Regions from separate parts of the Streptomyces sp. NPDC048604 genome, predicted to be linked through region 2. Evidence: riboswitches for the same ligand, from Rfam matches in the RefSeq annotation. Region 2 holds a riboswitch; each other region holds the start of a gene.
What was found. A riboswitch is a leader RNA that binds a small molecule or an ion and turns the genes downstream of it on or off. The one in region 2 is predicted to bind S-adenosylmethionine.
Positions count from the first base shown of each region.

Region 1: linked by a shared signal. The riboswitch ahead of ACGFMM_RS31145 (IclR family transcriptional regulator) and the one ahead of thrC (threonine synthase) in region 2 are both predicted to bind S-adenosylmethionine.
Region 3: linked by a shared signal. The riboswitch ahead of ACGFMM_RS29705 (aminotransferase class V-fold PLP-dependent enzyme) and the one ahead of thrC (threonine synthase) in region 2 are both predicted to bind S-adenosylmethionine.

Region 1 is NZ_JBICVX010000019.1:105,796-111,203, forward strand. It holds gene ACGFMM_RS31135 (cytochrome ubiquinol oxidase subunit I) at 1-1,359, opposite strand, end outside; gene ACGFMM_RS31140 (SDR family oxidoreductase) at 1,396-2,235, opposite strand; gene ACGFMM_RS31145 (IclR family transcriptional regulator) at 2,948-3,670, opposite strand; SAM riboswitch class I at 3,862-4,003, opposite strand; gene ACGFMM_RS31150 (DUF4360 domain-containing protein) at 4,489-5,139, opposite strand.
Region 2 is NZ_JBICVX010000003.1:446,273-451,680, reverse strand. It holds gene ACGFMM_RS08685 (trehalose-6-phosphate synthase) at 1-635, opposite strand, end outside; gene ACGFMM_RS08680 (hypothetical protein) at 700-822, opposite strand; gene ACGFMM_RS08675 (glucosyl-3-phosphoglycerate synthase) at 899-1,849, opposite strand; SAM riboswitch class I at 1,996-2,147, shown strand; gene thrC (threonine synthase) at 2,165-3,454, shown strand; gene ACGFMM_RS08665 (MoaD/ThiS family protein) at 3,467-3,742, shown strand; gene ACGFMM_RS08660 (cold-shock protein) at 4,169-4,372, shown strand; gene groL (chaperonin GroEL) at 4,682-5,408, shown strand, end outside.
Region 3 is NZ_JBICVX010000017.1:92,188-97,595, reverse strand. It holds gene ACGFMM_RS29715 (rhomboid family intramembrane serine protease) at 1-140, shown strand, start outside; gene ACGFMM_RS29710 (Lrp/AsnC family transcriptional regulator) at 137-418, shown strand; gene ACGFMM_RS29705 (aminotransferase class V-fold PLP-dependent enzyme) at 490-1,887, opposite strand; SAM riboswitch class IV at 2,075-2,191, opposite strand; gene trpD (anthranilate phosphoribosyltransferase) at 2,269-3,333, opposite strand; gene ACGFMM_RS29695 (cytochrome bc complex cytochrome b subunit) at 3,474-5,099, opposite strand; gene ACGFMM_RS29690 (Rieske 2Fe-2S domain-containing protein) at 5,096-5,408, opposite strand, start outside.

The DNA of each region.
Region 1 (5,408 bases), on a different contig from region 2:
GGCCTGCTGCTCGTCGGCGCGCCGCCAGCGCGTGCGCATCTTGAGCAGGATGACGAGGAACGAGCCGAAGAGGAACACGTACACGACCATTACCACGCCGAGCATGATCCAGAGGGTGGTGGAGCGGGTCGAGGTCACCGCCTCCGCGACCCGCATGTTCTGGTAGACGATCCAGGGCTGGCGGCCCACCTCGGTGGCGATCCAGCCGCACTCGACGGCCACGACGGAGGCCACGCCCGAACAGGCGGCGGCGCGGTAGAACCACCGGGAGGCGGGAAGCCGCCGGTGCCGCAGCCAGACCAGGCCGTACCAGAGGGCGAGCAGTACCAGGCCGGAGCCGATGACGACCATCAGGTCGAACGCCCAGTGGGCGATGGTCGCCTGGGTGGCCGTGGGCCGCTGGTCCGCCGGCACGGAGGTCAGTCCCACCACCTTGGTGTCCGGAGAGAAGCCGGCCAGCACCGAGTCGAGCAGCGGGATCTTGATGCCTCCCGAGACGGTTCCGTCCGAGTGCAGGCGGCCGAAGAGGTACTCCGGCACACGGGTGTCGGTGTTCCAGACGATCTCCAGTGCGGCGAACTTCACCGGCTGCTTGTGGAACACCGACCGGGCGATGGAGTCGCCCAGGACGAACTGCACCGGAGCGGCCACCGCGGCGATGGTGAACGGGACGGCGAAGCCGAGCCGGTGGTAGTGGTCCCGGCGGCCGCGCAGCCAGCCCGTGGCGTAGACACCGGCCACCATGAAGCCCGCGGTGAGGATCATCGCCACGACGAAATGCCAGTACTGCGGCCCGAACATCGGAGTGAAGATCGCCTTCCGAATGTCCACATCGACCGGATTGCCCTCGGGGTCGAGGGAGAAGCCCTGCGGCGTGTTCATCCAGGAGTTGGCGGCCAGGATGCCGAACGCTCCGAGCAGCGCGGCGGCCGGCAGCGGCAGCCCGAGCAGGAAATGCGTACGGGGCTTCAGCCGCCGCCACCCGTACAGATAGATGGCGATGAGCACCGCCTCCAGGAAGAACGCCCAGGCCTCGACGCCGAATCCGATGCCGAAGACATCACCCCATCTGCCCATCAGGCCGGGCCAGAGCAGGCCGAACTCGAAGGAGAGCACGGTGCCGGTGACGATGCCGAGCGCGAACTGCACCGCCATGACGGCCGACCAGCGCCGCGCCAGAAGCAGGGCCGTGGCGTCCTTGCGGCGCAGTCCGCGGTAGTGCATGACCAGGGTGATGAAGGGGAAGGCCACGCCCAGGGGCACCAGGATGATGTGGGACGCCAGAGTGAAGGCCATGAGCTCCCGGGCGGGCAGCAGTTGGGCCGGGGCATCCGCCAGCAGGTGGAACGAGGTGGACATACGCGCTTTCGCTGTCGATGACGTCTGGGAACAGGGTCAGCCGCCGGTGGCGAAGCCCGGGAAGAGGGTCATCCCGCCGTCGACGTACAGGGTGGTCCCCACGACGTAGTCCATGAGGTCGGAGGAGAGCGCGACCACGGCGTTGGCGATGTCGTCGGGGTCGCCGATCCGGTCGTACGGGATCAGCCTCAGCAGGTCCTCGCGGGCCTCGGCCGTCTCCCAGGCAGCACGGTTGATCGGCGTCTTGATCGCCCCCGGGGCGACCGCGTTCACCCGGATCTTCTCCGGTGCTAGCTCCTGGGCCAGTGTCTGCATCATCATCTGCACGCCACCCTTGGAGGACGCGTAGTTGACGTGCCCCGCCCACGGGATGATCTGGTGCACCGAGCTCATGCAGACGATCTTCCCGGCGGCGCGGGACACGGAGGGGACCACGCCGCGGCGCCGGAATTCCTTGGCGGCCTCCCGCGCGCACAGGAACTGACCGGTGAGATTGACGTCGATGACCTTCTGCCACTGGGCGAGCGTCATGTCGGCGAGCCGGGCGTCGCGCTGAAGTCCCGCGTTGGCGACCAGGACGTCGATGGTCCCGAACTCCTCGACCATCCGGTCCATCATCGCGGTGACCTGGTCCTCCTGGGACACGTCCGCCTCGTACGCCGCAGCGCGCACCCCGAACGAAGTGATCTCCTCGACCACTTCCTCGGCGGCCTCACGGCCCGACACGTAGTTCACGACCACGTCGGCACCGGCTCGACCCAGGCCGATGGCCGTGGCCTTGCCGATGCCCGAGTTGGCTCCGGTGACCAGCGCCTTCTGGCCCCGTAGCAGACGTGCGGGGACCACACCCTGCGGTGCTTCCGTGGCGGAACCCATCGATGCCCTGCCTCCTCGTCGCCCCCCGGCTGTAGTGGGCCGGGCACGGAGGTCACAGAATCACCGGCCGGGGCAGTCGACGTGCAGCGGGACCCCGAGTTGCGCCGTTGAGCCGAGCAGCTTCGTCCGATCGGACCAGCGGCCCGTTGGTCTCAGCCCAGCCGGGCCAATGTCGGCGACCGCCCTAGGTTGCCTGGTTTGTCGTCCCGCGCAGGTTCGCTCGGATGTGTGCCAGTGCCTCCACGGCAGGCAGATGCGTCAGGCCCTCCGTAAGGGGGAGATGCGAGGGGCAGAACCACTCGCAGTGCTCCGGGTGACCGGTCCAGTCATCCGGATACGTCCTTGTGGGCTGGAAGTACACGAGGGTGAAGTCCCCGTACTCGAAGTCCGAATGCTGGTACGGAACAAGGCATATGGCGCAGAACGGCGGCTTCATCGGGCGCTCGCATTCTCTGACGGGTCGACACCTGACGTCGCGCACGGTAGCCGACCGCGGGCGAAGGTCGAGCCGGAGCCCGATCTCGTGGACAGAGCCGCCCCGAGGGCCTGGCGACAGGCCGAACGTTTGACTGGCGGCGCAGCGGGTCGGCCGACTGAGGAGGCAGTTGTCGGGAGACATGTCGGCGATTTTGTCGTTCCGAAGGAGTTCGCGTCGCCACCGGTCGCCGCGAGCCCAGGGTCGTGGACAGGCGTGTCATCAGCCGGCCCACGCTCAGGAGTGGCAGACGGCCTCGGTGAGGCGGTCGGCCGCGTCGACGGCGGCCTTCGCGAGCCGCGCGCCGGGGTGTCGGGTGAGGCGTTGGATCGGGCCGGTGATCGTGACGGCGGCCACGACACGCCGGGACGGGTCGCGGACCGGCGCGGAAACGGAGGCCAGTCCGGGTTCACGCTCGCCGATCGACTGGGCCCAGCCTCGCCGCCGCACGCTGCTGAGGGCGGCGGCCGTGAAGCGAGCACCTCGCAGACCCTGGTAGAAGCGCTCGGGTTCCTCCCAGGCCAGCAGGATCTGGGCAGCGGAACCGACCTTCATCGGGAGTGCGGAGCCGACCGGCACGATGTCACGCAGGCCGGCCATACGCTCGGCGGTGGCGATGCAGACGCGCGTCTCACCCTGGCGGCGGTAGAGCTGGGCGCTTTCGCCGGTGGTGTCCCGCAGGGAGGTGAGTACCGGGCCGGCCGCGGCCATCAGGCGGTCCTCGCCCGCGGCGGCCGAGAGTTCGGCGAGCCGAGGGCCGAGGACGAAGCGGCCCTCGACGTCCCTGGCGACCAGACGGTGGTGTTCGAGCGCCATGGCGAGTCGATGGGCCGTGGGCCGAGCCAAGCCGGTGGCGGCGACCAGTTCCGCCAGAGAGGCCGGGCCCGACGCCAGCGCACCGAGGATCACATCGGTCTTGTCGAGGACGCCGACGCCACTGGAAATATCCGAAATGTCCATGAAGGGTTGTGCTCCAGTCTCGAACCGCGAGCCATGACTCGCGGCGACCTCACCCGGGGGAGGGGCAGGGGTTGTCAGCGGGGAAGGGCCGAAGCGGTCGGCCGATATGCCGCGGCGATCACGAGACGGATACGCGGAGAGCCCGAGGTGGACAGATCTTGGGCGAAGGGCAGCTTTGAGAGCACCGTGTCTCCTCATCTTTTCCCGCGCCACGGTGGCGCAGGCCGGAGTTGGCACTGATCCCGACCACACGGCGCGCACATCGAGCGCCGAGTCGACCGGGGAGTTGCCGGGGCTTCGTAGGGCCGGTCCCTCCACCCCTCTGGATGATTCGCGACGAACCATACAAGACTCCCGGAGCTACCTGCCAACGGCTTCCAGGAGGCGCTGGGTGGTCCCGGTGTGGCGTTGCGCGCGAGGCGAGCGGGCCGAAGGATGCCTGCAGCATGCAGTGCCGCGTTGCTGCGCGACGTGACCTCGATGCCGCCCGCCCTGGAGGTCGTCGTCCTGATGGGCCACAAGGCGCAGGCAGGCCGGGCGGCCTGCCAGTAGCAGTACGCGCCCAAGGCCCACATGCTGCCTGAAGTGCCGTTTGATGGCGATCGGGATGGATCAAGATCACCATGGCGGTGCAGTCCCTCGTCTCCCTGCTCATCCTGGGGCCCGGCCGTCGCTCGCGCTGTCGATGTCCTCACCTGAAACGCATGGAACGGAAGGGCCGGCTCACCCCTGCCGCGGACTGCGGACGGCGTCTCCGGCGTCCGTCGGCGGACCAGAGCCCGGCCGGGAACGAGGTACCCGGCCGGGGTGGCGCGGCGTCAGTTCCTGGGGCACTGCTTCCACGCGAGGTGGTAGACGGTGCTGATGTCGCCGTCGGTGGAGTCCATGGTCATGTAGCTCGTGGTGGCCGGGTTCGACGTGCCGGCGTCCACCCGGAGCTCGGTGTTGATGTTGAAGTTCCGCTGGACACCGCAGGGCGCCCACACCAGCTGCGCCCAGTCGGTGTCATCGGTGGCCTGCCAGTTGTCCTCGTACGGGCCTCGGAAGGCGTGCGTCCGGGATGCGGTGCTCGGCGAGCCCTGGAAGTAGTACGAAGCCTTCTCGGTGCTGGTCGCACCGGGCTGGAGCGACGCGTAGCCGCGGTAGTCGGCGCTGGCGATCGCGTAGGTGAAGCCCTGGGGCACGTGCACCACAAGGTTGAGCTGACAGTTCCTGCGGGCGGCTGTGGGGGAGGAGTTGCCGCCCGCCTGCGCCAGGTACTCGCTGTAGGTGACAGTGAAGGCGGTGTTGTCCTCGGATACGGCGATGGCGGCGGTGCCCAGGGGGCAGCCGGAGCCGTTCACCGTGGCGATGTCGATGACGATCCTGTCCGGGGGCGGGTCGGCGATCGACGAGGGGCCCGCCTGTGCGGGCAGGGCCGAGGCGAACAGGGCGGTGACCGCTCCGCTCACCATTAAGGAGCCTCTCATGGTTCTCCCATCCAGTGCTTCCATGCCGGGCGAGCGCGGGCGCACGGGGGCGCCTGGTCGCGGGGCGGGGGGTGCGGCGCGCCACAGAGGCGGGCGGCCGTCCTGGACTTACTGCGGTGGGTCGAGGCGCTGGTCGTGCGGAAGGGGTGGTGCAGCCGGCAACTGTTGAACTATCATGCACATGCCAGATGTGCGCCTCGAGTGCCCCGCCGGTACCAACGGGGGTGCTCGAATGCTAGATGCGCGAGCGTGCAAGGGCAGGGCGGCCC
Region 2 (5,408 bases):
CGCGCGCACGCCACGAACGCGTCCGCCCACCTCGTCGTGTGGAAGCCCAGCTCGTCCGCCCCGAGCATCCCCTGCAGCAGCTCCTCGCGGATGTCCGCCGGCAGCATCCGCAGATAGTCCGCCGAGGCCCAGGGCGTGTGCGTGAAGTGGCCGATGCGCAGATCGGGGCGGAGCTCCCGCAGCTGCCCGGGGACGAGGGCCAGGTGGTAGTCCTGCACCAGCACGCAGGCGCCCTCGTCCGCCGCCTCCGCCAGCGCCTCGGCGAAAGCGCGGTTGTAGGCGCGGTACGACTCCCAGCGGCGGCGGAACTCCGCGTCGAAGACCGGCTCGCGCGGGATGTCGTACAGGTGGTGGTGGAGGAACCACAGCACCGAGTTCGCGATCCCGTTGTACGCGTCGTCGTACACGGCCGGATCGATGTCCAGCATCCGGACGCCCGTCTCGCCGACGCCCCGGCGCACCGCCTCCCGGTCGCCCTCGCTCAGCGCCGCGCAGACCCACAGGCTGTCCTCCGCGGAGACCGCGCTCAGGCCGGACACCAGCCCGCCGCCGCCCCGCCGGGCGTCGAGCGCGCCGTCGTCCCGGCGGACGTAGCTGACCGGACCGCGGTTGGAGGCGACGAGAACAGTGGCCATGTGGCGAACCTAGCCCGTCCCGGAACCGCTCAAACGTACGCCCGGACAGGGTGGCGACAACCGGTCACCGGTCCCGCCGCGCCCGGGCCGCCGCCCGCGCCACGACGCCGGTGGCGCCCAGGGCGAGGACCAGGCCCCCGAGCAGCCACAGCCGCTCTCCTGCGCGCCCACCGACTTCCATCGTCAACTGCGTGAATTGTGTAAATCGCATGAAAACGGAATCTAGTCACCCGCCCCCGCGCGCCCCGGCTACGCCACGCCCGCTACGCCACGCGCCTGCGCGCGTACTCCGCGATCTCCGCCATCGGCGGCCGCTCCTCGGTGTCGACCGGATACGTCCGCGGCACGAACCCCGGCGCGCCGTCCTCGGCCCGCTCGAACTGCGTCAGCACCGGCCGCACCAGGTGCCCGCGCGACAGCCGGACCTGCGCCGTCCGGTAGATCGCCGCCGCCATCCGGCCCAGCGCCTGACCGCCCTGGTGACGGTGCTTGCGCACCCCCACGTCCACCTGCGCCAGCGCATCCAGGCCCACCGTGTGCAGCGCGTCCACCAGGAGCCCCAGCTCCACCCCGTACCCCACCGGGAACGGCAGCCGCTCGAGCAGCGTGCGCCGCGCCGCGTACTCGCCGCCCAGCGGCTGCACGAAGCCGGCCAGCTGCGGCCAGTGCAGGTTGAGCAGCGGCCGCGCCACCAGCTCCGTCACCCGGCCGCCCTGCCCGGGGGCGTCCCCGAGCGGCCGGTCGTACATCGCCTTGACGAACTCCACGTCCGGGTCCGTGAGCAGCGGGCCCACGATCCCCGAGACGAAGTCCGCGGAGAAGTCCCGCAGGTCCGCGTCCACGAAGCAGACCACGTCCCCGCCGGTCGCCAGCAGCGAGCGCCACAGCACCTCGCCCTTGCCGGGCAGCGCCGGGATCCGCGGCAGGATCGCGTCCCGCGCCACCACCCGCGCGCCCGCCGCCGCGGCCACCTGTGCCGTACGGTCGGTGGACCCGGAGTCCACCACCACCAGCTCGTCGACCAGCGGGACCGCTTCGGACATCAGTTCGCGGCGGATGACGGACACGATGTCGCCGACCGTGGCCTCCTCGTTCAGCGCCGGCAGCACCACGCTCACCGTCGTCGACCGCTTGGCCGCCAGGATCTGCTCCATCGGCCGGTCGGCCACCGACCAGGAGCGCCTGCCCAGCCAGCGCTCCACTTCATCCAGCACGTCGGTTACTCCCCAGTTGCTGCGGTCTGTGATCCATCTCGCGGTTCGGACGACTATCTCAACCGTCCGCGCCTTCGGTTACAGTCTTGAACAACGCAGCGGCCCGGTGCATGTCGGGGTCCCGACCGCGTTCCACAATCGAATACCGCTCATCCAGAGGGGCAGAGGGAAACGGCCCGTTGAAGCCCCGGCAACCCTCCAGTCGGTTCTCCGTCGCCGTCGTGCGACCGCGAGGCTCCCGGCTAGGGAAGGTGCCAAATCCGTCTCATGGCGAAATGCGCCATGAGGAAGATGAGGAGAAAGGGCCTCGCCTCCATGGCTGTACAGACGGTTGCAACCACCCAGAATTCGGTCGATCTCGGTCCCGCGACCGGCCTCTCCTGTCGCGAGTGCGGCGAGCGGTTCGCGCTCGGCCCGATCTTCGCCTGTGAGCTGTGTTTCGGACCGCTCGAAGTCGCGTACGACCTTCCCGCCGGCGACCCCGAGGCGCTGCGCAAGCAGATCGAGGCCGGCCCCGCCAACATCTGGCGCTACGCCCCGCTGCTGCCCGTCCCGGCCGGCGTCGCCGACAAGCCCAATCTGAACCCCGGCTGGACCAAGCTCGTCCAGGCCGACAACCTCGCCGCCGCCCTCGGCGTCGAGCCGGGCAAGCTGTTCGTCAAGGACGACTCCGGCAACCCGACGCACTCCTTCAAGGACCGCGTCGTCGCCCAGGCCCTGGAGGCCGCCCGCGCCTTCGGGTTCACCACCCTGTCCTGCTCCTCCACCGGCAACCTGGCCGGCGCCGTCGGCGCCGCGGCCGCCCGCGCCGGCTTCCGCTCCTGCGTGTTCATCCCGCACGACCTGGAGCAGGGCAAGGTCGTCATGGCCGCGGTCTACGGCGGCGAACTCGTCGGCATCGAGGGCAACTACGACGACGTCAACCGCTTCTGCTCCGAGCTCATCGGCGACCCGCTGGGCGAGGGCTGGGGCTTCGTCAACGTCAACCTGCGGCCGTACTACGCCGAGGGCTCCAAGACGCTTGCGTACGAGATCTGCGAGCAGCTCGGCTGGCGGCTGCCGGACCAGCTCGTCATCCCGATCGCCTCCGGCTCCCAGCTCACCAAGATCGACAAGGGTCTGCAGGAGCTGATCAAGCTCGGCTTGGTCGAGGACAAGCCGTACAAGATCTTCGGCGCCCAGGCCGAGGGCTGCTCCCCGGTCTCGGCCGCCTTCAAGGCCGGCCACGACGTGGTCCGCCCGCAGAAGCCGAACACCATCGCCAAGTCCCTCGCCATCGGCAACCCGGCCGACGGCCCGTACGTCCTCGACATCGCCCGCCGCACCGGCGGCGCCGTGGAGGACGTGAACGACGAGCAGGTCGTGGACGCCATCAAGCTGCTCGCCCGCACCGAGGGCATCTTCGCCGAGACCGCGGGCGGCGTGACCGTCGGCGTGACCAAGAAGCTCGTAGAGGCCGGCGTCCTCGACCCCACGCTGACGACGGTGGTCCTCAACACCGGCGACGGCCTCAAGACCCTCGACGCGGTGGCCGAGACCTCTCAGGCGACCGCCGTCATCCGCCCGAGCCTGGACGCGTTCCGCGACGCCGGCCTGGCCCACTGAAAGGGAGTACGCATGAGCGTCAACGTCCGCATCCCCACCATCCTGCGCACCTACACGGGCGGGCAGTCCGAGGTCCCGGCCGAGGGCACGACCCTCGCCGAGGTCATCGCGGACCTGGAGAAGAACCACACCGGCATCGCCGCCCGCGTCCTCGACGACCAGGGCAAGCTGCGCCGTTTCGTCAACGTGTACGTCAACGACGACGACGTCCGCTTCGAGCAGGGCCTGGAGACGGTCACGCCGGACGGCGCGGGCGTCTCGATCATCCCGGCCGTCGCCGGAGGCTGACCATCGAGCACAGTGCCGGAGGCTGCTGACGCGCTCCACGCGTTACCCGCGGTATCCCAATTGCCCCCTCCGTCAAGAAACGGAGGGGGCAATTCTGCATGGTTGAGCGCGGTAGAGTTGGGGAAGTCCCCTCCGCTGCTCATGCCGACCGCATATGAGAATGCGCCCGCATGCGACAAGAAGCAGCCAATGTGCTCGCGCGATGTGTACTTTTTGCGCCTTTTCCCGGGCCCGACTTGCCCAGGAAATCAAGGAAATCTCCGCAATTCTCCTTTCTCGTTCGCTCAGATTTCTCGTCCGATTGACCTGTTGCAGAGGGCAGTTGGGCAGATACATTCAGCCGCGGTCGACGCGTTCCGGCGCAGGGTCTGACCCGGGTCCGCGAAGTGCGGTCCCGCGCAAGGGCCAGTAATAGGGGAGTTAGGCATGGCTCAGGGCACCGTCAAGTGGTTCAACGCGGAGAAGGGCTACGGCTTCATCGCGGTCGACGGTGGTGCGGATGTTTTCGTCCACTACAGCGCGATTCAGATGGACGGCTACCGCACCCTCGAAGAGGGGCAGCGGGTCGAGTTCGAGATCTCGCAGGGCCAGAAGGGCCCGCAGGCCGACATGGTCAAGCTCGCCGTCTGACCGCGGCGCGATCGGCCACCGACGCACTTCGTTCGAGGGGCCCGCATCCACCAGGATGCGGGCCCCTCGTGCGTGCGTACAGCGGGTGGCGACGACCGGCCCGATCCCCGAGAGGCGCTTGCACTCGCCTGGGTCGAGTGCTAATCATTGGCGTTAGCACTCTCCCAGTGAGAGTGCTTACGAGGATCGGGCAGACGAGGTCCGCAGGCCGGGCGGGGCAAGGAACCGCACGGCGCGCAGACCGTCCGTCGCGGGCGTCGGCGCGGTCCTGGAGCGTTATCCACCCCATGTCCGGGAGGACCACTTCACATGGCCAAGATCATCGCGTTCGACGAGGAGGCCCGGCGCGGTCTCGAGCGCGGCATGAACCAGCTCGCTGACGCCGTCAAGGTCACCCTCGGCCCCAAGGGTCGCAACGTCGTCCTCGAGAAGAAGTGGGGCGCCCCCACGATCACCAACGATGGTGTGTCCATCGCCAAGGAGATCGAGCTCGAGGACCCGTACGAGAAGATCGGCGCCGAGCTGGTCAAGGAAGTCGCCAAGAAGACGGACGACGTCGCCGGCGACGGTACGACCACCGCGACCGTTCTCGCCCAGGCGCTGGTCCGCGAGGGCCTGCGCAACGTGGCGGCCGGCGCCAACCCGATGGCCCTCAAGCGCGGCATCGAGAAGGCCGTCGAGGCCGTCTCCGGTGCGCTGCTCGACCAGGCCAAGGAGGTCGAGACCAAGGAGCAGATCGCCTCCACCGCCTCCATCTCCGCCGCCGACACCCAGATCGGCGAGCTCATCGCCGAGGCCATGGACAAGGTCGGCAAGGAAGGCGTCATCACGGTCGAGGAGTCCCAGACCTTCGGTCTGGAGCTCGAGCTCACCGAGGGCATGCGCTTCGACAAGGGCTACATCTCGGCGTACTTCGCCACCGACATGGAGCGTATGGAGGCCTCGCTCGAGGACCCGTACATCCTCATCGCCAACTCCAAGATCGGCAACGTGAAGGACCTCCTTCCGCTGCTCGAGAAGGTCATGCAGTCCGGCA
Region 3 (5,408 bases), on a different contig from region 2:
CCGGGCCCGGTCCGGGCGTGGCGTATCTGGCGCACGTGGTGGGCTTCGCACTCGGCTTCCTCTACGCATGGGGCCGCTTCGCCAGGAGAGATAGGGTGAAGCCTCCAGCCGCGGCGACCGAGGGAGAACGCCAGCCATGATCACCGCGATCGTGCTCATCAAGACCAGCGTGGACCGCATCCCCGAGATCGCGGAGTCGATCGCCGCGCTGGACAGCGTCAGCGAGGTCTTCTCGGTCACCGGCACATACGACCTGATCGCCATGGTCAGGGTGGCCCGGCACGACGATCTGGCGGACGTGATCCCCGGCAGCATCAGCAAGATCCCCGGCGTCGAGGCCACGGACACGCACGTCGCGTTCCGCACGTACTCCCAGCACGACCTGGAGGCGGCCTTCGCCATCGGCCTGGAGTCGTAGGACAGGCCGCACAGCCACAAAAGAACGAAGGGGGTCCCCGCAGGGACCCCCTTCACCCGTACGAGTGGCGATCAGCCGCGGTCGGGGACGCAGCGGCCGTCCTCGGTGCGGTACTTCCACCGGGCGCCGTCGCGGACCAGCTCCTTCACCGCGCCGACGAACCGCTCCACGTGCTCGTCCGGCGTCCCGGCCCCGAAGCTCACCCGGATCGCGTTGAGCGACCTCCCCCAGCCTTCGGCCGGGGGGACCCCCACACCCGGCTCGGCCTCCGGCGCGCCGCACTCGCCGACGTCCTGCGGGTCGCTGCCCAGCAGGGTGCGCACGAGCGGATGGGCGCAGAACAGGCCGTCGCGGACGCCGATGCCGTACTCGGCGGAGAGCGCGGCGGCGAAGTGCGAGCTGTTCCAGCCCTCGACGACGAACGAGATCACCCCGACCCGGGGCGCGTCGTCGCCGAACAGGGAGAGCACCTTCACCTCGGGCACCTCGGCGAGGCCGGCGCGGACGGTGTCGATCAGGTGCTGCTCGCGGGCGACGAGGGTGTCGAAGCCGGCCTCGGTGAGCGCCTTGCAGGCGGCGGCGATGGCGTGGACGCCGATGACGTTGGGCGAGCCCGCCTCGTGCCGGGCGGCGGTGGTGTGCCACTCGACGTGCACCCCGCCGTCGGCGCGCCGGGCGACCGTGCGGGACGCGCCGCCGCCGGCGAGGTACGGCTCCGCGGCCTGGAGCCAGTCGGCACGGCCGGCGAGGACGCCGGAGCCGAAGGGCGCGTACAGCTTGTGGCCGGAGAACGCGACCCAGTCCACGTCCAGTTCGCGCACGGACACCTTGTGGTGGGGGGCGAGCTGCGCGGCGTCGAGGACGATCCGGGCGCCGTGCGCATGGGCCGCGGCGGCCAGTTCGCGCACCGGCCACAGCTCGCCGGTGACGTTGGACGCGCCGGTCACGCACACCAGGGCCGGACCGTGGGGGTCCCGGTCGGCGAGGGCGCGCTCCAGGGTGTCGACGGCCTGCTGCGGGGTGCGCGGGGCGTCGAGGTACGTGACGCGCTTGTCGTGCCAGGGCAGCAGGGAGGCGTGGTGCTCGGTCTCGAAGACGAACACCTGGCAGTCTGCGGGCAGTACGGCGGCGAGCAGGTTGAGCGAGTCGGTGGTGGAGCGGGTGAAGACGACCTGGTCGCCGTCCCGGCAGTCGAGGAACTCGGCGACCGTGGCCCGGCTGTTCTCGAACAGGTCGGTGGAGAGTTGCGAGAGGTACCCGGCGCCGCGGTGCACGCTGCCGTAGTACGGGGCGTAGGCGGCGACGTCGTCCCACACCCGCTGCAGGGCCGGGGCGCTGGCGGCGTAGTCGAGCGCGGCGTACGCGACCTCCCCGCCGGTGACGAGCGGAACGGTGACGTCCCGGCCGAGGACGGGCAGCGGCTCGCAGACGACGGTGGCGGTGGCGGTGGCGACGGCGGCAACAGACATGGCGAACTCCCGTACGAGGCAGGCGAACTCGACGCCTCGACGCGGCCGGACGCAGGAATGCGTCACCGCGGAGGCGTGCGAGGGAAAAGCAGAAAAGGGGTGCGGGAAAGGGGCCTGAGGGCCCTATCGCATTCGCTTGCTCACGAGACTGCTCCCTTGAGGACCAGGACCCCAGGGTTCGCGCAGGGGTCCGCGCTTGCCGTGGACCTTGCTGTCCACGGCCTGGTCTTCACCCGGGGCACCCCGCCACGGACGGAGGGTTGCCGGACAGCCAGCCGGGGCTTCGAGGCTGTCACTCATGACCTGTGGCCGAACGTATGCCACCGCTCGCTGTCCGCGCAACCCCGTCCGTCATCCGGACGGGGCCGCGCGGACCGGCGTTCAGGCGTTGCTGGCGGCGATCCAGCGGTCCAGGGCCTGCCGTGCCGCCCCGGAGTCGACGGACTCGGCGGCCTTCGCGACGCCGGCGCGCAGCTGCTCCGCCAGAGTGCCCTCGCCCGGGTGCAGGGCGGTCAGCGCCGCCGCCGCGTTGAGCAGGACGGCGTCGCGTACGGGGCCGGTCTCCCCGGCGAGCAGCCGGCGGGCCACGTCGGCGTTGTACGAGGCGTCCCCGCCGCGCAGCGCGTCCACCGGGACGAGCTCGATGCCCACGTCGCGCGGGTCGAACCGCTCCTCACGGACCGCTCCGTCGCGGACCACCCACACCCGGGAGGTGGCCGTGGTGGTCAGCTCGTCCAGGCCGTCGTCGCCGCGGAACACCAGGGCGGAGTTGCCGCGCTCGGCGAGCACGCCGGCCACGATCGGCGCCATGCGCGGGTCGGCGACGCCCACGGCCTGGGCCTTCACCTGCGCCGGGTTGGTCAGCGGGCCGAGCACATTGAAGGTCGTGCGGATGCCCAGCTGGCCGCGGGCGGCGGCGACGTGCCGCAGCGAGGGGTGGAACTTCACCGCGAAGCAGAGGGTGATGCCGGCCTCTTCGGCGACCTCGGCGACCCGCCGGGGGGTGAGGTTCAGATTGATGCCGAGCTTCTCCAGGACGTCGGAGGAGCCGGAGGCGGAGGAGGCGGCGCGATTGCCGTGCTTGACGACCTTCGCGCCGGCGCCGGCCACCACGATCGCGGCCATGGTGGAGATGTTGACCGTCTTCGCGCCGTCGCCGCCGGTGCCGACGATGTCGACGGCGGGGCCCGGCACCTCGATCACATTGGCGTGCGCGTACATGGTGCGCACCAGGCCGGTGATCTCCTGCACGGTCTCGCCCTTGGCCCGCAGGGCCACCATGAAGCCGGCGATCTGGGCGTCGGTCGCCTCGCCGCGCATGATCAGGTCCATCGCCCAGGCGGTGTCGTCGGCGGAGAGGTCACGGCCGTCGAGCAGACCGTTCAGCAGGACGGGCCAGGAGCGGTCCGCCGTGGTGATGCCTCCAGCGGGGGTCACAGCGCTCATGGTCGCTCCTGGTGTCGTACCGGCCGGTGTACCGGAAAGGTGTCTCCCACCCTATCGATCCCCGGGGACGGCAAAGAGCCCCGTCCAGCGAATGGACGGGGCTCTCGCCGTGGCGACCTCAGGTCGAGCAGGTCAGGTGATCAGTGGTGGCCGTGGCCGCTCTGGATCTCCTTGTACTCCTCGACGGTGGGCTTCGCGATCTGGCTGTCCTCGCCGTAGTAGCCCTTGTTCAGCTTGACCCGGAGCTTCTCCATGCGGCCGACCTTGCGCGCGACGCCGTTCTCGTCGACGGCGGGCGGCAGCTCGGCCGGCTCGTACTGCTCGTGGGCGGTGAGCAGGTGCAGCTCGCCCTGGCTGAGCGGGGTGTGGACCTCGACGAACTCACCGTGCGGCAGGCGCTTGATGACACCCGACTCGCGGCCGTGCAGCACCTTGTCGTGGTCGCGGCGCTGGAGACCCATGCAGATCCGCTTGGTCACGATGAAGGCGAGGACCGGGCCGACGAAGAACGCGATCCGGACGAACCAGGTGATCGAGTTGATCGACAGGTTGAAGTGCGTGGCCCAGATGTCGTTGCCGCCACCGATGAGCATGATCATGTACGCGGTGATCCACGCGACGCCGAAGCCGGTGCGGGTCGGCGCGTTGCGCGGACGCTGCGAGATGTGGTGCTCGCGCTTGTCGCCGGTGATCCAGGACTCGATGAACGGGTACACCGCGATGGCCGCGAGGACCAGCGGGAAGATCACCAGCGGGATGAACACGCCCAGGACCAGCGTGTGGCCCCAGAAGTTGATCTCCCAGCCCGGCATGACACGGATCAGACCCTCGGCGAAGCCCATGTACCAGTCGGGCTGGGCGCCGGTGGACACCTGGTCCGGACGGTAGGGGCCGATCGCCCAGATCGGGTTGATCGTGGCGATCGCCGCGATGACCGCGATGACGCCGAAGACCAGGAAGAAGAAGCCTCCGGCCTTGGCCATGTACACCGGCAGCAGCGGCATGCCGACCACGTTCTTGTTGGTGCGGCCCGGACCCGCGTAGTGGGTGTGCTTGTGCACGACCACCAGGATCAGGTGCGCGACCACGAGGCCGAGCATGATGCCCGGGAGCAGCAGGACGTGGGCCGAGTAGAACCGGGCCACGAAGTCGCCGCCGGGGAACTCGCCGCCGAACAGGAACATCGACAGGTAGGTGCCGACGATCGGCACCGACAGGATCGCGCCCTGCATGAAGCGGACACCGGTGCCGGAGAGCAGGTCGTCCGGGAGCGAGTAACCGGTGAAGCCGGTGAACATGCCCAGGAAGAACAGCAGGAAGCCGAACAGCCAGTTGATCTCACGCGGCTTGCGGAACGCACCCGTGAAGAACACGCGCATCATGTGCACGAACATGCCGGCGAGGAAGATCAGCGCCGCCCAGTGGTGGATCTGCCGGATCAGCAGACCACCGCGCACCTCGAAGGAGATGTGCATGGTCGAGTTGAACGCCTCGGACATCAGCTGTCCCTGAAGCGGGATGTAGCTGCCGTGGTACTCCACCTCGTTCATCGACGGGTGGAAGAACAGCGTCAGATAGACACCCGTCAGGATGATGATGATGAAGCTGTAGAGGCAGATCTCGCCCAGCATGAAGGACCAGTGGTCCGGGAAGATCTTCCGCATGTTGGCCTTGGCCAGCGTGTAGATCCCCAGGCGTCCGTCGGCCCAGTCGGCCATCCGCTCACCGGCGGGGGCCTTCTTCTTCGAATCCGTCACAGTGCTCATCCGCGCTCCCAGAAGGAAGGACCGACGGGCTCGTCGAAGTCGCCGAGCGCCTCGAGGTTGCCCTTCTCGTTCACGCCGATCCGCAGCTGCGGCAGGGCGTGTCCGGCCGGACCGAAGATGACGCGGGCACCGTCGGACAGGTCGAAGGTGGACTGGTGGCACGGGCAGAGGACGTGGTGCGTCTGCTGCTCGTACAGCGAGATCGGGCAGCCCACGTGGGTGCAGATCTTCGAGAAGGCGACGATGCCCTCGTGCGACCACTCGAGCTCTTGCTTGTCCTTGATGTCCTCCGGCTGGATCCGGACGATC